4 regions of the Burkholderia sp. IDO3 genome follow, and region 2 is predicted to be linked to each of the others. Evidence: predicted binding sites of a transcription regulator. Region 2 holds the regulator's gene; each other region holds the start of a gene.
What was found. Region 2 encodes FNR, which switches genes on or off when oxygen is low (the NO sensors DNR and NnrR bind a similar motif). Its sites were predicted from a motif close to TTGATNNNNATCAA; they were not measured.

Region 1 (5,089 bases), 1.5 Mb from region 2:
CGGCGAGATCCGCACCTGCGCCAGATAACGGCGGAATTGCAGGCGGCGCACCCAGCGGTACAGCAGGAACGTGATGAAGATCGCGAGGAAGGCGTCGAGGATCGTGCCGCCGCTCGCGCGCACCCACAGCACGAACTGCACGATCTGGTCGTGCACGGCCGCGCCGCCGACGAGCCACACCGCGGCCCACAACGACGCACCGGCCAGATCCCAGAACAGGAATACGCCGACGCCGATCGCGGTCGTGCCGAGCAACGGCGCCGACACGAGCCCGAGGCCCGGCAGGAATTTGGACAGGAGGAGCAGCGGCGCACCGTATCTTTCGAATACGTTACGCGCGAAGCGCAGCGTCGTGTCCAGCGACAGCGAGAAGCGCACGAGCCCGTTCAGCAGACGACGGCCGCGCGTGCGGCCCATGAAGAACCACAGCGAATCGGCGAGCATCGTCGCGCCGATCGCCGCCGCGAACATGCTCGCCCAGGACGCCTGCCCCATCGCCGCCATCGTGCCGCCGAGAATCAGCATCGGCACGGCCGGCACCGGCACGCCGAGCTGCGTGATCAGCACGCTCGCGAACACGGCCCATGGGCCGAGCGACGAGGGAATCGCGATGGGAAAGTGCCACACGGCGGCGCTCCTGGAAGACTGGCGAACCGTGCGGCGGGGGCGGCCGCCGATACGGCTGGCAGCGGTCGCCGCGGCACGCCCGCAGCCAACCCTGCATCACGGGCATTCTAAACGGGTTTGACCAATACCGCGCGGAACGGCCGCGTTCGACCGCGGCCGCCGGAGCGGTCGGCGGTCGGCGGTCGGTACGATCGTCGCCGGCGCACTTACGCGTCGGAACGCGGCGCGAGCCGCGCGACGTATTCGGCGTACTCGGGAAAGGCGGTGCTCAGCGCCGCCGCGTCCGCGAGCTCGAATTCCGCAAATTCGAAGCCCGGCGCCACCGTGCAGCCGACGAGCGCGACGTGCCCGGACGACGCGCAGCGCGCGCCGAACCAGCGCCCGGCCGGCACGACGGCCTGGAACACGGTGCCCGGATGCGTGAGCGGATTGCCGAGCCGGTGGATCGTCAGCCCGTCCCGTTCGTCGAGCACCCACACTTCGAGCGGATCGCCCGCGTAGAAATGCCAGACCTCGTCGGAACGGATCCGGTGCCACGACGAATACGCGCCGTCACACAACAGGTAGTAGATCGCGGTGGACGCCGCGCGCGGCGCACCGTCGGCCGGGCGTACGACCGAATCGGTCGCGCGGTAGGTTTCCCTGAAATAGCCGCCTTCCGGATGCGGCTGCAGGTTGAACTGGTGAATCAGGTCGGCGGCGGAAATCGGCATGGCGAATGACGTGGACGAAGGATGGAACCGGTATGCGATTCACGGGCCGATCGACGATGCGGGGCCGTGAGCCGCATACCGCTGCGCCGGTCGCCGCGGCCATGCACGCGGCAACCGGATCGCGCGCGCAATGCAGCGCACGACGATGGAAGCGAACCCGGGTCGATGCTGCCAGAAGGACGGGGCGTGACGCAACCGGCCGTGCCACGCGACGGATAGGCCGGCCTGCGCATCCGCGCTGCGACGACCAGCGTGCGCGACACGCGCTCGCGCGGGCAGCCGCGACCTGCTCACGACAGCCCTGCCCGTCACCGCGCTTGCGTCAGTCCCGCCCGTCGACCGTCATGCGGTCGCTGCCGCTGCCGCCGCCTCGCCGTGCCGCACCAGCAGCACGGGCCGATCGGCCGCGCGCAGCAGCGATTCCGCGACGCTGCCGAGCAGCAGCCTGCGCAGGCCGTGGCGACCGCTCGTCCCCATCACGATCAGATCGGCGCCGGCCTCGGCGGCCGTGCGCATCAATACCGCGGCAACGTCCTCGCCGTATGCATCGAGTGCGCGCACGGTGCCGGGTACATGCTGCTGCGCGAGCGCCGCTCTCGCCTCGTCGAGCACCGGCGTCGCCGCATCGGATGCCGCCGCATCGCCGTCGCGTTCGGCCGCAAAGCCCGCGTCGACGTCGACGAGCTGCGGCCGGTGCTCGACGACGTACGCGCACGTGACTTCGCCGCCGGATGCCGCCGCGATCCGGATCGCCTCGTTCAGCGCGAGACGCGCGCTCGGGCTACCGTCGAGCCCGACGAAAATCCGCTTGTACATGGTCCGCCCTCCGACCGGGCCTGCGTTGCGCTTCGCGCCACGGCGGCCCGTCACCGCGAGCCGGCCCGATGCCGGCTCGCCTGCCGAACAGTCTGCCCCACGTGCCGACGCGCCGGTTGATACGCGTCAAGCGCGTCCGGTACGCGCGCTGCAACGCCCGGTCATCGTCTTTTTAGCTGACCCCTATTACAAAAAGCGTGTAAACCGCGCACAATTTCATCTCGAAAATAGACGCCGCACGTGGCCGGTGCGAGTTTTTCCCGGTTTTGCCGCGCCGCCTGCGTGCCACAGGCGGCCCCGACACCAGAATGGCCATCGAATGACCGCCAGTGGAACCCCGCCGCGTGATGCCCGAGGGCCCACGCGCCTCAAGACCATGTTACGCCAGCCGCTCGCGGCCGGCGTCGTCACGCTGTTCGCCGGCGCCGCGCTGTCGCTCGGCGTTGCGCTGCTCGTTCGCGAGCAGTGGCAAGGCGCCGTCCATACGCGTTTCGAACGCCGCACGGCGCACGTGACCGCGATGCTGCGCCACGAACTGCAGTCCGGCGTCGCCGTGCTCGAAAGCGCGCGCGGCGCGTACGGTCTCGCGCCGCAGATGACGCCCGACCAATGGCGCCGGTACGCCGACACGCTCGATCTCGACAGCGGGTATTCGCCGGTGCGGCAGATCGGCTATGCGGCGTTGTCGCCGGCCGCGCGCAGCGCCCTCGCCGGCAAGGCGCCGATGCCGGCCGGCTCGCTGGCCGTCGCCACGCTCAGCGCCCCGACGTCGAGCTCGGTCGTCGTCCGCTTCGGCGCGTCGGACGCCGCGCCGCTCGCGCGTACGCTGCGCACCGGCGACGTCGCGCTCGGCATCCACCCGGCCGACGACGATACGTCCCGCGACACGCGCACCCTCACGCTGTTCCTGCCCGCGACGGCCTCGCCGCGCACGGCCGTCGCGCCATCCGGCCCGCACGAGCCCGGCACCGACGGCGTGCTGTTCGCGGAAGTGAGTCCGAATCATCTGGTCGAGCGCGCGCTCGACGCGGAACGCGGGCTCGATCTGCGGATGAGCGCCGGCGACGACCCGCACCCGTTCGCGAGCGCCGAGACGACGACCGACGAGGCGTCGATGTCGCCCGACCTGATGCGGCGGTCCGAACAACTGAATTTCGGCGGCACCGTGCTGACGCTCGCCTATTCCGCCGACGGCCGTCCGAGCGCGACCGGCGCGCAGCGCGCGGCCGGCACGGTGCTCGCGGCGGGACTGATCGCGTCGTTCGTGTTCGCGGCGCTCGTCCATGCGCTGCTGCGCGGCCGCGCCGACGTCGGCGCCAGCAGCCGCGGCATCCTCAACGAAGCGCGGATGATGGGCATCATCCGTTCGTCGATGGAAGCGATCATCACGATCGACGAGAAGCAGACGGTCGTGATCTTCAATCCGATGGCCGAGCAAGTGTTCGGCGTGTCGGCGATGGAAGCGATCGGCGCGCCGCTGTCGCGCTTCATCCCCGAGCGGTTCCGCGCCGCACACGCGAAGCACGTCGACCAGTTCGGCGTGACGGGCGTGTCCGAGCGGCAGATGGGCCGCCAGCGCGTGCTGTTCGGGCTGCGCGGCAACGGCGAGGAATTCCCGATCGAGGCGTCGATCTCGCAGATCCGCGATGCGTCGGGCAAGCTCTACACGGTCATGCTGCGCGACATCACCGAGCGGCAGCGCGCCGAGAACGCGCTGAAACAGTCGCGCGAGGAGCTGCGCGAGCTGTCGGCGAACCTGCAGAACGTGCGCGAAGAGGAAAAGACCCGCATCGCGCGCGAGCTGCACGACGACCTCGGCCAGCAGCTCACCGCGCTGAAGATGGACCTGTCCGTCGTCGAACAGCAGTTGCGCGCGCCCGGTCGCGCGCAGCCCGACGACGGCATGCTGTCGCACCTGCAGGCCATGCGCCGGCTGATCGACGCGACGGTCGCGTCGGTACGGCGCATCGCGGCCGACCTGCGGCCCGTGATGCTCGACGATCTCGGCCTCGTGCCCGCGATCGAGTGGCTCGCGAACGACTTCACGAACCGCTACGGCATCGATGTCGAACGCCACATCGAAACCGGCGGCCTGACGTTCACCAGCGCGGGCGCGACCACGCTGTTCCGCATCGTCCAGGAAGCGCTGACGAACGTCGCGCGCCACGCGGATGCGACGCGCGTCGCGCTGCGGCTCGACGTCGAGGAAGGCTTCTGCGTGCTGCGCGTCGCGGACAACGGCCGCGGCGCGGCGCCGGGCGGTCCCGCCCACGAGGACAAATCGTTCGGCCTGATCGGCATTCGCGAGCGCGCACACATGCTGGGCGGCACCGTGACGATCGACACCGCGCTCGCGCGCGGCTTCTCGATCACCGTCGCGTTTCCGCTCAGCACCGTTCAACAGGAAACCACCCTCACATGATCAAGGTGCTCATCGCCGACGACCATACGCTCGTGCGAGACGGTCTGCGGCACATCCTCCAGAACGCCACCGGATTCGAGGTGGCCGGCGAAGCGTGCGACGGCCCGTCGACGATCGCGCTCGTCCGCTCGACGCCCGCGCAGGTGCTCGTGCTCGACCTGTCGATGCCGGGTCGCAACGGCGTCGAGCTGATCAAGCAGATCAAGGACGAGAAGCCCGCGCTGCGGGTGCTCGTGCTGACCATGCATGCGGAGCAGCAATACGCGGTGCGCGCGTTCCGCGCGGGTGCGTCGGGCTACCTGACGAAGGAAAGCGCGAGCGCGGAGCTGGTCGGCGCGGTCACGAAGGTGGCGTCGGGCGGCGTCTACGTGAGCCTCGCGATGGCCGAACAGTTCGCGCAGAGCCTGAACGAGCCGGCCGAAACGCTGCCGCATCAGCGGCTGTCCGATCGCGAGTTCGACGTGTTCCGGCGCATCGCCGCCGGCCAGACGCTGACCGAGATCGCGCAGGC
Region 2 (5,089 bases):
GGTCGGATAGCGTTCGACGAGCACCGACGCGCCGCCGACGCCCGTGCCGATCAGGATCATGTCCGACAGCGCGCACAGCAGCACGATCTTGCCGACATGCGAGCGCATGATGCCTTGCCGGAGCACGAACGCGTTCTGCGCGCCGATGGTGACGATGAGCGACGCGCACAGGGCCACGCCGTGAGAAAAAGCGATCCAGTTCATGATGGGGAATTGACAGCAGTAGACGGGGGAATCGGTTGGCGCTAGTCTGCGGTCAGCCCCGGAATAAGAGAAGCTAATTTACCTAATGTCGATTAAGGAAATCTAATGCTGGACTACGCGTTGCTCGACGCCCTCGCGGCGGTGATCCGGCACGGCTCGTTCGAACGGGCGGCCAGGGAGCTGAACGTCACGCCGTCGGCGGTGTCGCAGCGGGTGAAACTGCTGGAGGAGCGTGTCGGCAGCGTGCTGGTCAAGCGCGGGCAGCCGTGCGTCGCGACGACCTCGGGCGCGCTGCTGTGCCGGCATACGGAGCGCGTGCAGTTGCTCGAGGCCGAACTGGGCGGCCGGATGCCCGCATTGCCGGGCCAGATCGCGAGCGCATGGCCGACGCTGCGCGTGGCCGTGAACGACGACAGCGTCGCGACGTGGTTCATCGACGCGGTCGGGCCGTTCTGCACGGAGCGCGAGACGTTGCTCGACCTCGTGATCGACGATCAGGACTACACGGCCGCGCGCATCCGCGACGGCAGCGTGCAGGGCGCGGTGACCGCGCAGGCCGAGCCGATCCAGGGGTGCAGGTCGACGCGGCTCGGGCGCATCCGCTATCGCGCGGTGTGCTCGCCGGCGTTTCACGACCGTTATTTCGGCGCGGGCATCACGCGCGATGCGCTGCGCCGCGCGCCGTGCGTGATGTTCAATCCGAAGGACGGGCTGCAGGCGCGTTTCATCCGGCGCGTGACGCGTGCGGAGCTCGATCCGCCGCAACACTGGATACCGCACGTCGCCGGGTATCTACGCGCATGCGAAACGGGGCTGGGATGGGGAATGTGTCCGGACCGGATGGTCGATCGCCAGCTGGCAGCGGGCGAACTGGTCGACATGTCGCGCGGGCGGACGGTCGACATCGAGCTTTACTGGCAGAGCTGGCGCCTGTCGATCGGCTGGCTCGACGATTTCAGCGCGGCGCTGAAGGCGCGCGCCGCGCTGTTTCTCGACTGATCGGACGGGGAAGGCATGCGGCGCGTATCGCACGCGCCGGGCCGGGTCAGACGTGATGCAGGCCGTCGAAGTCGACGATCTGCACGAGGCGGCCCTGCATTTCGATCAGGCCGCGCTTCTGGAATTTCGACAGCGTGCGGCTGACCGTTTCGAGCGTCATGCCGAGGTAGCTGCCGATGTCTTCGCGTGTCATCCGCAGGTTGAATTCCGACGGCGAGTAGCCGCGCTTCAGGTAGCGCTGCGACACGTCGAGCAGGAACGCGGCGACGCGCTCTTCCGCATTCAGCGAACCGAGCAGCATCGTCTGCGACGTTTCGCGCACGATCTGCTCGCTCATCAGCTTGTGCATGCGTAGTTGCATCGTGCCGGCTTCCGAGCACAGCGACTTGAGCGCGCTGTACGGAATCACGCAGACCGAGCTGTCTTCCAGCGCGACCGCGGTGCGCGGGTGCGTGTCGTCGCAGATGCCGTCGAGGCCGAGCGCTTCGCCCGCGAGGTGCAGGCCGGTGACCTGTTCGCGGCCATCATGGCGCGTGGCGACGGTTTTCAGCGAACCCGAACGTACGGCATACAGGTTGTCGAACGCATCGCCTTCGCGGAACAACGCTTCGCCGCGCTTGACCGGGCGAGCCGCGCAGATGACCGATTCGAGGCGGCTGAGCGCTTCGGGGGCGAGGCCCTGCGGCATGCACAGATGACGCATTGCGCACGACGAGCAATGAGGGGCCTGGCGGGGAGCCCAGTTGCCTGCATGGGAAGGGGCGGCGGGGCGTGTGGCGACGGGCGTCAGCATGATCGTTTACTCCGGCGTTGAATCGACAGAATCATTGTCCCACCGCAAATTGGTGCGGTCGGGTGACAAAACGTCGCGACCGCGCGCGCATGCCGGCCGTTGCGTGAGCACGGTGCGCGCGCGAACATGTTCAGCCCTCCTGCTCATCCGTGTGCGAGGCGGCCGGGATCAGCAGCACGGGCAACGTCGCGTGGCGCACGCACTGTTCCGCGATGCTGCCGAGCACGAGGCGGCGGAACCCGCGCCGGCCGTGCGTGCCGAGCACCAGCAGATCGGCGCCGAATGCCTTCGCGCCATCGAGGATCAGCGTCGAGACGTCGTTGAGCGACGACGCTTCGCTCATCAGCGTCTCGCCCTTCACGCCCGCCGCCTGCATCAGCTTCGTGAAATCCGCCGCGAGCGCGTTGCCTTGCGCGACGAGCTGGTCGCGCAGCACGGACGGATCGTAGCCCGGCACGTTGTAGTAGATCGCGGCGTTCTCGACGACGTAGAACGGCTGCAGTTCCGCGCCGTGTTCCTTCGCGAGTGCGAGTGCGGCATCGAATGCGTGGCGGGACGTGTCGCTGCCGTCGATGGCAACCAGAATGCGCTTGTACATAGTGTCTCCGAGTGGCGGGTTGAACGGAAGTCGGCCGAACGGCCGGGCAGACCGTGCGTTGCTGCGAGGCAGAGTAAACCAACGGCAGGGACTTTGCATCGACATGCCGGTCGTCTCGATCGGCACGCGCGATCGCGGCGCTTGTGTCGTTGCAGCGGCGCATGCCGATCGCGAGCCATGCGCGCGCCGCATGTTGCGCTGCGTGACGGGTGCGGCGGCGTGCGACGTCGCGCCGGCCGGCCGTCCGGGCGGCGCGTTGCGGCAGTCTGCGGCGAGATGACGGCGGACGAACACCGTGCGGATACCGCATCGTGACGGCAGCGGCCGCACAGGCGTCGCGCGATGGTCCGGGGTGCGGCACCGTCCGCCGATGCACGACAACGTCCGCTTTGGCGAAGCCGAATCGCGCGCGTGCCTCCATTGGATCGCAACCGAACTGCGAATAACCTGATTTCGATCAACATCGATGCATTCACATCGATCGAAAGCGCGCGGCGCACCCGCGCGTCGCCGCGAACCGGCGCCGGTATCGACACCGATACGGAAGATCGTCCGCGTGCGCGCCGAACACAAGCCGGGCCCGCGCGAACCATCGGCCCGCGCGCCGCTCCGGCAAACGAACGATCGATTCAAACGCCGCGCGCTACCTCGGCACCGCGGCGATCTCGATGACGCGTTCGGGCCGGCGTCCGTGCCCGGGCCAGTACGCGCTGCCGTACATCCGGTGAACCGGGCCGAACAGTTCGTCGCCTGCGTGCGGCGGTGCATCGAAACCTTTCTCGATCACCGTGTAGCCGGCCCGCAGCGCGAACGCCGGGTGATTGCCGCCGGGGCGGCTGTCGAAGCCCGCGAAGCCGTCGCCGGCTTCGGGCATTGCGTTGACGAGCGATGCGTTGCTGCGCGTGATTTGATCGGGCGAGATCGCGCCGCCAGCAAGACGCGACGCTTCGCGATTCTTGCCGTCGGTGTCGACGGTGCTGTCGTGCGTGTCGTCGTTGTCGAGTTCGATGCTGCGCGGATGCGCGGTGTGCGCTTGAGCTGACGATTCCATCGCGGCTCTCCTGGCGGCGAAGCGCTCCGGATCGAAGCAAGTCCCGTTCCGGGCACGACGGGAAAAGGCGCGCGGGCGATCGCCGCGGTCGCGCGGCGCGCATTGATTTGTCGTGATTTATTTCAGCTAGAACACGCGTTTTCTACAGAGTATGATTCTTTTCCTGCGAAGCGGCGAGAGGGGAAGCGATCTCGCCGTCTCTGCCCGCGCCGGGGGCCGCAGCACCCTTAAAGACGGGTAGTGAACAACAAAGCAAGGGACTAGAGGTGGCGGATTCATGCAAGCGACTACTGCCTTCACGCACCGCGGTTATCTGTTGAATTGCGCGCCCGCGCGCGCCAGTGACGGGTCGTTCAAGCCCTATGTCGTGATCTCCCGATCGAGCGACGGGGAACTCGTTGCCAATCGTTTTTTTCCGATCGAACTCCAGTTCAACGACGAAGGCGCTGCGATCGCGCACGCGCGCGACTGGGCCGTGCGCTGGATCGACGCGAGCAGCATCGCGATCTGACGCCGTCGCGCACCGGCCGCATTGGCCATCCGGCCGATCCACCGCGGGCCGCTGCCGGACGAAAAACGCGGTAATCTTGCGGAACCCGTCACTTTATTAGCGGCCGTGCGACTGCGCGCGGCTGCCTGCATTGGCATATGTCGACATCACCCGCCCGTCAGTGGGGCCTCGAAGAAATCGTCGCCGGTTTGCGCGAGTCGCGCGAGGAACTCCATCGCACGCGTCATCCGCGCGGCATTCGCGAACTGCCGTCGCGCGACGCGATCTGCAAGATTGTCACCGGCCTGCGCGCGTCGATGTTTCCGACGCATTACGGTGCGCCCGATCTTACCGACGAAAGCGTCGACTATTACGTCGGCCATACGCTCGAAAGCACGCTGCGCGTGTTGTCCGAGCAGATTCGCCGCGCGCTGCCGTTCCTGCCCGAGCATGTGGACACGCCGTTCGCGGCACTCGACGAGCGCGCATTCGAGATCGCGCGCGAGTTCGGGCGGCAGTTGCCGTCGGTCCGCGCACTGCTGGTCAGCGACATCCAGGCCGCGTACGCCGGCGATCCGGCCGCGCAGCACATCACCGAAATCCTGCTGTGCTACCCCGGCGTGCTGGCGATGATGCACCATCGGCTCGCGCATGCGTTGCACCGGCTCGGCGTGCCGCTGCTCGCCCGGTTCATCAATGAAATCGCGCACTCGGCTACCGGCATCGACATTCACCCGGGCGCGCAGATCGGCCCGAGCTTCTTCATCGACCACGGCACCGGCGTCGTGATCGGCGAAACCGCGATCATCGGCGAGCGCGTGCGCGTGTACCAGGCCGTCACGCTCGGCGCGAAGAGCTTCCCGGCCGACGGCGAAGGCACGCTGGTCAAGGGCAACGCGCGGCATCCGATCGTCGAGGACGACGTCGTGATCTACGCGGGCGCGACCATTCTCG
Region 3 (5,089 bases), on a different replicon from region 2:
AATCAAACAGCAGATGGGCAAGTATCCGCTCGTGCTCGAGTTTGCGGGGCATACGAGCAGCGGGAACGACTATTTGGCCGATGTTCCTGTCAAGATCGTCGATGCACATGGCAAGACCGTGCTTTCGACACGAACCACCGGGCCATTCCTGCTCGTCTCGATGCCCGACGGGCGCTATACCGTGTCGGCCACCTATAACAGGCAGACCATGCGGCGAAGTGTCGACGTACGTGAATCGTCCCATGCCCACTCGATGTTCGTCTGGACAATGTAGCTCGACCTCTAGGAGCCTGCCCCATCTGCTCGGCCAAGGTGTCGGGCATGGCAGCGACCCGGAAAGCATGAGAGACGGCTGCATCGAAGGAGTCGACATGGACGAGAATCCGACCGAGCCGGTGGGGCCCGACATCAAGCGTCGCCGTTGGCTGATCGCGACATCCGTCGCGAGCGGCATCGGCGGCATCGCAGCCGCCATCCCTTTCGTTGATTCCCTGACACCACCCGCCAATGCGCTGGCCGCTGGCGCACCGGTCAAGGTCGACATCGGCCGCTTGACCGAAGGCGCAATGTTGACCGTTGCATGGCGCGGGAAGCCAGTGTTCATCGTCGACCGCTCGCCGGCTATGCTTGAAAGCGTCATCAAGGCGACTCCGCTCGTCGCTGATCCTGACTCGCGCCACGCCTTCTCAATGCCATTGCCGCTCTATTGCCAAAACACCTTTCGCTCGCGAGCGGACCATCGGAACATTCTGGTCGTGGTTGGCGTCTGTACGCACCTCGGTTGTACACCGACACCTCGGTTTCAACCAGGGTCTCAGCCAAACCTGCCGGATAACTGGCCAGGCGGCTTCCTGTGTCCCTGCCACGGCTCGACCTACGATCTTGCCGGACGGGTATTCCGCGACAAGCCAGCACCGCAGAACCTCGACGTGCCACGTTACATGTTCTTGTCGCCGACCGAACTGTTGATCGGTCAGGACGAACATGGGGCCGCGTAGCCTTCCGAGACGATGCGCCGGAACGCTGCATATCGATCGAAACAAAAATCCGCCAGGGCGAACGCTCAACCCTGCGCCGTCGATGTACTCTTGTGCCACACTGCGATGCAATTTCGTCAACGGATCCCACCTCGGGCCGCATCGACACGGAGATCACCGATGAACAATTGGCAGATGGCGATTGCAACAGGGTTCTGTGTACTGCTTGTGGCGTGTTCGCGCCGAGACGGCGTCTTCTCCCTATCCCCCGTATTCGCGGAGCAATCGAGCCTATCTGCGTCCGAGGTCGCGAACTGCGTCGTCCATCGCTGGAAATCAAGTACGCGGCAACTGCATCGCGCGGAAGGTGCCGGGGCGATCCTGCTTCGTGCCGAATCATTCTTCCGCGGCGTGCCGATCGGATTGCGCGTCTTGACTGACGGACGGCACTCCCGCGTCGAATACTTCCGCCGGCGCCGTACAGACCCGCTGTACGGGTCGATGGTGCGCGGATGCCTGCGTCCCGATGTGATCCGTGGCACAGCCGGCACGCCGGCCGTTCCGCGATCATGACAGGCCGCGCGACGCACGAGGCTCGGGATCCGGCTCGATCGTTTGACAGCACCTGCGCACAATTTAAGCTCACCGCTCGCGTCAGTCGCGGCTCGCCATGCGCGAGGCGGCCGGCCTCTCATTCCATCGGCTTCATTGCAATACCCGCCACATGCGTGCGCCAGATGTCGCACTTTGCCTTCACGGGAAGCCAGGCAGCACGCTGTCGAAGGCGTGCGGAAGCGCGAATAGTTCCCGTTGAATGCACAGACAGTCCATTGTCGGCACTCCCGTCTATCGCGCGAAACGCGCGAACTTTGCCCTCAGCTGACGACCGTCAGGTGCAAGATACATGTCGTATTTCGACGAGGTTCGAATCCATCGGTCGATTTCCGCGACGCAATCGATGACGACCGGACGAACATTAATACGCGCCAGATAACGATAATCCTCTGAAATCGTATCGTCAGCGCTGCATCGTGCCGCATACGCAAACAGAAGCATCAACGCGGAGAGAAAGATGAGCGGCCCCTCCATGAGTAGTACCGGACGAGGTTAATCATGTCCTGTACCGCGAACCGATGCCCTCGAGGTCACCGGTGATCTCCGGGGAAAAAACGCGTGGAAAGCGCTTCATACAGCGGCGGAGCGAAGAATCGCGACACGCGGCTGGCAATCAGGGCCGTGGCCATCAGCGAAATGACGGGCGCATGGCCGTTGATCATCTCGATGACGATCACGAACGCCGTGATCGGGCTCTGCGTAACCGCGGCGAGATAGCCGACCAGCCCGAGCGCGATCAGCATCTGCAACTGCATTCCCGAAAACACGATGTGCAGCGTATTGCCGATGCTCGCACCGATCGCCAGAGACGGTGCGAACAGGCCACCCTGTGCTCCGGGAAGTTGGGGCAGTCGCCGATGTCGATCATGTAATGAGGATTCAGCCCGTGCCAAGGATACAAGTCATCACAGCATAGCAGACGTCGTGATAATCGAGCGACAACTCGGATGAGCCGTTCCGAGGTTCGTTTCGGGCAATCAGGCGTGGCGGCTTACCGCCCGGCGACAGCTCGACCTGAACTGCGGACGGACCAAGCCATTCAAGCCCGGATCAGGACGATAACTGTTCAAATGCAGCGAGCGCGTGCATGGCGTACATCATCGAGGGACCACCTCCCATATAAACGGCGGTTCCTAGCACGTCCTCTAGTTCGGCGCGTGTGGCGCCCAGCTTGACGAGAGCTTGGACGTGAAAGCCAATGCAGTCATCGCATCGGTCCGCGACTGCGATGCCGAGCGCAACAAACTCTCGCATTTTCTTGCTCAGTGCGCCATCCTTGGTGCCGGCTGCAGCCAATTGACCGAATGCGGTCATTAACTCAGGCTGGGACCCGCGCAGGTGACGCATGAGGCCCGATACGTCGTTGACGACCGCTTTGAAATCGGGTATCCCGCTCATAAAGTTGCTCTCCTTGATCAATCGCGAAGCAAACGTCACGTGACGCTGATGCGCGCGAGCAGCCGGGCGACTTGCGACCGGCCAAGTTCGAATTATTTAGCGTCGGTCTTCGACGCCGAGCACGTCTTCACGCCCAGAACGCTGTACAGAGGGCAGATGCGCACGATGCCTGTCAGGAGTGGCACGATGCCAAGCCAGCCCCACAAGCCAACGTGCCCTGTTACGGTCAATCCGATCAATATCAGCCCAATGAATATTCGCAGGGCGCGGTCGATATTTCCAACATTTGCTTTCACAACAGACTCCTCGGTGATCATGAGGTGGCATGTTCTCTTAACTGAATGAGTTTGCGGCCCCTTACGGCTGGCTCTTGATTCACCCCATTCTTTGCACATTCTGGGTTTTGACCAGCGTTTCGCCATGATGTAACTCAACTTCGAGTGAAACGACGAATCGCACCCTTCGCGCTTCCATAGCAGGCTGCCGGAAAATTGTTATGACGGCGCCTACCCCCCGATTCACGGGTGCGTTGCCGGTCGTACAAGTCGCGTAAGCGGCGCGTGGGGTGTTTAAGAAGTCTGTAAACTTCGACGCAGCCCTCCCCGGACGTTTATCAACAGTTCGATAGAGCCAGCCATCTCTATGCGCGAGCGTCTCGATACACCGACCGTCGCGCCGACGTATTCCCTCCCCCATAGCCGGCCCGCATCCACGACACCAAGCGCGAAGCTCAATGACTGCATGGAATGCGCAAGTGGCGATATGTGTCGCAATGTTGCCGGTTGATCGCCCAAATCGGTTACGCGATTCAATAGCGGGCATCAGCCGGCTTGCCGCCCACGGGCCAGTCTCGAATCTTCCCAGGGAAGTCTGGGCGCGGCTGCTGTGTGAAATACGCTGCGACGTCGAGGGCATCCTGATCGCTCAAGCCGCCCTGTGCTAGTGGAAAGCCGCTGTGCGATCCGATCGGCATGTTGTGCTTGACGAAGGCGGCAGCAGTATAAAGTCGCGCCATGCCCGCCCCGACGTTGAACGACTGCTCGCCCCACAACGGCGGATAAATGTACTGCCTCTCCGACCCTATCGCCCCCTCGCCGTTCGCACCGTGGCACGACGCGCATTGCGCCGCATACACCGCTTTGCCGTGGGCCACGTCAGGTGTCAGGTGCGTGTCGATCTTCCCCACACCGCGCCCCGGTACCTTTTCGTTTGGCCGGGCTCCGTCCTTCATCCAGTCGAAGTACGCGATCATCGCCTTCATATCCGCGGAATCGACAGGTATCGGCTTGCCGTTCATCGAACGTTGGAAGCAGCTATTGATGCGCTCCGCCAACGAAATCACCTTCCCCGCGCGCGACGAATAACTCGGGAATTGCGGGGAAACGCCCACAAAAGGCGATGCGTGCGCAACGGTCCCTCCTTCGAGATGGCAGCTGGCGCAGTTGAGCGAATTGCCGACGTTGCCCGGCAAAAGCGCTTTCGTTTCCAGATGCAACTGCATGCCGCGCACGAGTTGCGCCGCATTCGGCTGATCGAGCATCGCAGCGAAGCGCGGCGTCTCGAACGCCGATGGCGTGGGCGTCTTTACTCCCAGTTCCCGACGCAGTTTGCCCACATCGGACGCGCTTACTGGAGCCTGGCGATTGCCCCACGAAGTGCGGACGAAGGTCAGGATATCGGCCAGTTCTCGGTCGGACAACAGGTTGAAGGCCGGCATCGTATAGACCTTCGGATGGGCGGCGGTCTTCGGGGTCTGCCAACCGGTCAGCACCACGTGAATCGACGAAACTGGATCGGCAGACAGCACGGCCGGGTTCTCCGACAGCGGCGGAAACACGGCGGAAAAGCCACGACCGTCGACCTGATGGCAAGCGGCACAAAACTGGAGATAGGCGAGACCGCCGCGGGTCGTCAACAGGCCCGTGGGTTCCTTGGTAGTGTGTTGCGCACCGGATGCCCGCTTCGCCTCCTCGCCAGGCGAATTCGCAGGCAGTGATGTCAGATATATCGCGATCGCACTGAGATCCAAATCGCTCGTGTATTGCGTGCTATGACGAACCACGTCGCTCATGCCACCTGCTGCATAGGTATAGCGGTTT
Region 4 (5,089 bases), on a different replicon from region 2:
GACGGTGAGCGGCGGCGCGTTGCGTGCACGCGCGATCAGCTCGGGCGGCGTGCCGTCCGCCCGCGGCAACAGCCCGGGCAGGCACGCGCCGTCCGGCGTATCTCGATGCAGGTCGCCGTTCATGTTTCGAGCACGTAGGTGCCGGGCGCCGCGCCGAAACCGGCGGCCGGCACACGGGCCGGCACGTCGCCCGACGAATGCGCGTGCAACCAGTCGCGCCAGCAGGTCCACCACGATCCGTCGACCACGCTCGTGTCGCTCACGAAGTCATGCCGGCTCCGGTAAGGCGCGCCGGGCTCGCGCGTCGCGCAGCGATAGTGGCGTCCCGGATGCCCGGGCTCGGACACGATGCCGGCATTGTGGCCGCCGGACGTCAGCACGAACGTCAGCGCGTGGTGCGTGAGCAGATGGAGCTTGTAGACGGAACGCCAGGGCGACACGTGATCGCGCTCGGTGCCGACCACGAACGTCGGCACGTCGATATCCGACAGCGCGACCGGCCGCCCGTCGACGCAATAGCGGCCCGCCGCGAGATCGTTGTCGAGAAAGAGCCGCGTCAGGTACTCCGTATGCATCCGGTACGGCATGCGCGTGGTGTCCGCATTCCACGACATCAGGTCGTTCGGCTTCGTGCGCTTGCCGAGCAGGTATTCGCTCATCATCCGCGACCAGATCAGGTCGCGCGCGTTCAGCAGTTCGAATGCGGCGGACATCTGCGCGCCGTCCAGGTAGCCCTGCCGCCACATCAGCGCATCGAGCGCGGACAGTTCGCTGGCGTCGATGAAGAGACCCAGTTCGCCGGGTTCGCTGAAATCGGTCTGGGCGGCCAGCAGCGTGACGGAGCGCAATGCGTCGTGCTGGCGGCCGTCGCGCGCGAGCGCCGCCGCGCCGATCGCCAGCAGCGTGCCGCCGAGGCAATAGCCGACCGCATGAACGGCTTCGCCGCAGATCGACCGGGCCGCATCGAGCGCCGCCATGCAGCCGTCACGCAGATAATCGTCGAGGCCGAGCGCGCGCGCCTCCGCGCCCGGATTGCGCCACGACACCGCAAACACCGTGTAGCCGGCATCGACCAGGAAGCGGATCAGCGAATCGTGCGGCTGCAGATCCAGGATGTAGTACTTCATGATCCACGACGGCACGATCAGGATCGGCTCGCGTGCCACGTCGGCCGTCGTCGGGTCGTATTGCAGCAGCTCGCACAGCGCGTTGCGCCATACGACGCGGCCCGGCGTGATCGCCACGTCGCGCCCCGGCAGATAGGTGCGCGCATCGCGGGCCCGCGTGCCGTTCGCGCGCTCGAGCCACGCGGTCGCATCGTCCTGCCAGTGCCGCAAGCCCGCCGCGAGATTCGCGCCGCCGCTGCGCATCGTCGCGTCGAGCACGACCGGGTTGGTCGCCAGGAAATTGCCTGGCGAGCATGCGTCGAGCCACTGTCGCGCGGCGAATCCGACCAGTTCCTCGTGGTGCCGTTCGACACCCGGCACGCCGCGCGTCGCGTCGCGCCACCAGCGCTGGATCGACAGGAAGCCGTCGCGATACGCTCGATACGGCCATCCGGCCCAAACGGGCGCGGCGAAGCGCGGATCGGCCTGTCCCGCGTGCACGGCCAGGCCGCTCGTGTCCGCGGCGCCGGCCTCGCCGTCGCCCTGGTTTGCCGCCGGTACAAAAGCAGCCAGCCACGCCTGCGTCGCGAGCTCGAAGCATTTTCCCGGCGACACCGCCAGATGCGCGCCCCAGTCGAGCATGGCCAGTGCAAGCGATACGGGTGACAGCCCGAAGGTCATCGCGGCTACGTTCGCGTGCGCCGCGCGGTTCCATTGCTCGGCGGGTGTCGTATCGGCTTGCGCACATTCGATCGCGCCCGACGCCGGTTCTCCGGTATCCGGCGGCCGTATCGATTCGCGCCCGACCGGCGCGCGCATGGCAGGTGCGTTCATCTCATGTGCATCCCGCCGTTGACGTCGAATTCCGCACCGGTCGCGAAAGCCCCCGCGTCGGAGCACAGGAACGCGACGAGCGCGGCGATTTCGTCGGGATCGCCCAGCCGGCCGACCGGAATCTGCGGCAGGATCTTCGTATCGAGCACCGTCTTCGGCACCGACTCGAGCATCGCGGTGGCCAGGTAGCCGGGCGCGACCGTGTTGACCGTCACGCCGTGGCGCGCGAGTTCGAGCGCCAGCACCTTCGTGAAGCCATGGATGCCGGCCTTCGCCGCCGCATAGTTCGCCTGCCCGTATGCGCCGCGCGAACCGTTCACCGAGCCGATGTTCACGATCCGCCCGAAGCCGGCTTCGACCATTCCCGGCACGAACGGCTTCGTCATGTTGAACATGCCGTCGAGATTGGTGCGCAATACCGCATCCCACATGCTCTTGGTCATCTTCACGAAGGTGGCGTCGTGCGTGATGCCGGCATTGTTGACGAGCACGTCGACGCGCCCGAACTCGGCCAGCACGCGCGCCGCGCAATGCTCGCACGAATCGAAGTCGGCAACGTCGACCTCGAACGCATGGAAGGTCCGCCCCGCCTCGCGTTCGCGCGTGAGCCACGTCGCGACGTGGTCGTTGCGTTCCGTATGCGACACCGCCACCGTCATGCCGGCATCGTGCAGGCGGCGGCTGATCGCGGCGCCGAGCCCGCCCATTCCGCCGGTGACGAACGCGACACGCTCAGCGCACATGATCGCTCTCCCGTACGCCGGCGATGCCGTTCAAGGGCCGGGCGGAAACCGGCGATGCGTCATGCGCGCCGGCCGCGTCCTCGATCCCGCGCTCCAGTGCCGCCATCCACTCGGCCCACGGCATGCTGGCCTCGTTGACCACGGCCAGTCGTCCCAGATCGGGCAGCCAGTCGGTCTGATAACGCGATAGCGCACCCGCGCCGTATTCGCGCAACCAGCTACGCCACGTGCCGGCGCTCTCGTATTGCGCCCGCATGCACATCTCGGTGGCATCCTGCCAGATCGCGAGGCTCGCGATCGCATGGTCGCGCATCACCTGCTGCGTTGCCTCGCCGAAGGCCGTCCACGCTTGCGTTTGCGCAAGCGACTGCTGCAGCCGGCGCACCGTGTCGCGGTCCTGCTCGATGCGTCGCCCGGCCAGTGCATGCCATTCATGCTGCCAGTCGCGGTTCAGCGCGACCATGCGCAACGCGAGATCGCAGCCCGCGCGGCAAACGTCGTTCGGTGTCGTCAAAGCGTACGTGCTCATCGGCTTCCCTCTTTCGATCCGGTCAATGGGTTGACATCCCGCGTCGTGCCGCACGCCCCGCATCGGCATCGCGACCGTTTCACTGTGCGGCCACGGCGCACGCGGGCCGTTGATCTGGGTCAAGCGCGCGGAAAGCCTGCTTCGTAGACTGGATTGCACTGGCGGATCACCCGTCGATGGAGCGATTCCGATGAGCTACAAAAGCATGGTCGTGCACCTCGATACGAGCGCCCGCGCGCATTCGCGGCTCGAGTTCGCGTTGCGTCTCGCCCGGCGCTTCGGTGCCCATCTGACGGGCCTCTTCGCGGTCTACACGCCGGAACCGAATTCGTTCTACGTGATGGCCGGGTCCGCCGATTATTTCCGCGCGCACCGCGAACAGCGCGACGAACGGATGGCCGCGCTGGAACGCCTGTTCCATGCGGAAACCACTCGCGCGAAAGTGCCCGCCACGTGGGTTCACGCGGACGAGCGCGCCAATGCGGCCGTGCTGCGCGCCGCACGTCTTGCCGACCTGGTGATCGCCGGGCAAAGCGACCCGAACGATCCCGAGACCTATATCGACGACCAGTTTCCGGAGAGCCTCGTGTTGTCCGCCGGCCGCCCGGTGCTGTTCCTGCCGTATACGGGGGAATTCCCGTCGGTCGGCGAACGGGTGTTCGTCGCGTGGGACGGCAGCCGGGAGGCCACGCGCGCCGCGCACGATGCGATTCCCTTTCTCGAACATGCGAAGCGCACGACGGTCGCCGCCGTGGTCGACGGCGATTCGCAAGCGGCGACCCTGCGCATTCCGGCCGCCGATGCCGCGTTGATGCTGGCGCGCCATGCACACGACGTGACCGTGCTCGATATCGACACCGGCGCCGGTGCGGCGGTCGGCGACACGTTGCTGTCACGCGCCTATGAAACGGGTTCCGACCTGCTCGTGATGGGCGCCTACGGCCATCCGCGCTGGCGCGAGCTGGTGATGGGCGGCGCCACGCGCACGGTGCTGGCGTCGATGACGATGCCGGTGCTGATGTCGCACTGAACCGGCGATGCGTACGCTCGCGCTCCTCGTCGTCAACGCCGGTTCGTCGAGCGTCAAGTTCGCGGTCTTCGCGTACCCGCCGCACGGCGATCCCGAGCGGCGGCCGCTGCACGAAGGCGAAGCGGTCGAGACCGGCAACGGCGTGACGATCCGCTTCGATGCGGAACCGGACGGTGTGTTGCCGAGGGTTGCCGGCGATCCGTACCGTGCCGTGCTCGCACGGATCGCGACGTGGATTCGCGAGCAGTTGCCGCACATCGCGCTGGGCGCGATCGCGCATCGCGTCGTGCACGGCGGCGCGCGGTACGTGGAACCGGTGGCCGTCGACGATGCCGTGCTGAATGCGCTGCGCACGTTGACGCCGCTGGCGCCGCTGCATCAGCCGCACAGCCTGGACGCGATCGACGCGCTGCGCGACGCGTTCCCCGACGTCCCGCAAATCGCCGTGTTCGACACGGCGTTTCATCGCACGCTGCCGCGTGTCGAGCAACTGCTGCCGTTGCCGCATGCCTGGTTCGACCGGGGCGTGCGTCGCTACGGGTTCCATGGCCTGTCGTACGAATACCTCGCCGTCGCGCTCGACGAGTCGTTCGGCGCACGCGCGCACGGCCGCGTGATCGCCGCGCACCTCGGCAGCGGCGCGAGCCTGTGCGCGCTGCGCGAGCGCCGCAGCGTCGCGACGACGATGGGCTTCTCGGCACTCGACGGATTGATGATGAGCACGCGCTGCGGGACGCTCGATCCCGGCGTCGTCCTGCACCTGCTCGAGGCCGGGCAATTGTCGGGCGACGCACTCGGGCACCTGCTCTATCACGAGTCGGGGCTCAAGGGCGTCTCCGGTGCGTCG

Region 1: the regulator FNR is predicted to act here: its motif matches at 2,273-2,286, upstream of DCN14_RS07215 (universal stress protein).
Region 3: the regulator FNR is predicted to act here: its motif matches at 3,411-3,424, upstream of DCN14_RS36180 (DUF2892 domain-containing protein).
Region 4: the regulator FNR is predicted to act here: its motif matches at 3,322-3,335, upstream of DCN14_RS32890 (universal stress protein).

The regions. Positions count from the first base shown of each region.
Region 1 covers NZ_CP028962.1:1,559,645-1,564,733, reverse strand. Annotated here, with positions in the region: gene DCN14_RS07225 (DedA family protein/thiosulfate sulfurtransferase GlpE) at 1-627, opposite strand, end outside; gene DCN14_RS07220 (cupin domain-containing protein) at 834-1,340, opposite strand; gene DCN14_RS07215 (universal stress protein) at 1,683-2,156, opposite strand; gene DCN14_RS07210 (PAS domain-containing sensor histidine kinase) at 2,476-4,578, shown strand; gene DCN14_RS07205 (response regulator transcription factor) at 4,575-5,089, shown strand, end outside.
Region 2 covers NZ_CP028962.1:87,183-92,271, forward strand. Annotated here, with positions in the region: gene DCN14_RS00400 (LysE/ArgO family amino acid transporter) at 1-204, opposite strand, end outside; gene DCN14_RS00405 (LysR family transcriptional regulator ArgP) at 310-1,203, shown strand; gene fnr (fumarate/nitrate reduction transcriptional regulator Fnr) at 1,250-1,996, opposite strand; gene DCN14_RS00415 (universal stress protein) at 2,127-2,594, opposite strand; gene DCN14_RS00420 (DUF3005 domain-containing protein) at 3,238-3,645, opposite strand; gene DCN14_RS00425 (hypothetical protein) at 3,923-4,156, shown strand; gene epsC (serine O-acetyltransferase EpsC) at 4,294-5,089, shown strand, end outside.
Region 3 covers NZ_CP028965.1:107,180-112,268, reverse strand. Annotated here, with positions in the region: gene DCN14_RS36205 (hypothetical protein) at 1-274, shown strand, start outside; gene petA (ubiquinol-cytochrome c reductase iron-sulfur subunit) at 372-998, shown strand; gene DCN14_RS38255 (hypothetical protein) at 1,158-1,550, shown strand; partial or broken gene DCN14_RS36190 (chloride channel protein) at 2,123-2,434, opposite strand; gene DCN14_RS36185 (carboxymuconolactone decarboxylase family protein) at 2,643-2,990, opposite strand; gene DCN14_RS36180 (DUF2892 domain-containing protein) at 3,083-3,286, opposite strand; gene DCN14_RS36175 (c-type cytochrome) at 3,799-5,089, opposite strand, start outside.
Region 4 covers NZ_CP028964.1:265,019-270,107, reverse strand. Annotated here, with positions in the region: gene DCN14_RS32910 (bifunctional enoyl-CoA hydratase/phosphate acetyltransferase) at 1-123, opposite strand, end outside; gene DCN14_RS32905 (alpha/beta fold hydrolase) at 120-1,940, opposite strand; gene DCN14_RS32900 (beta-ketoacyl-ACP reductase) at 1,937-2,683, opposite strand; gene DCN14_RS32895 (hypothetical protein) at 2,673-3,212, opposite strand; gene DCN14_RS32890 (universal stress protein) at 3,403-4,242, shown strand; gene DCN14_RS32885 (acetate/propionate family kinase) at 4,250-5,089, shown strand, end outside.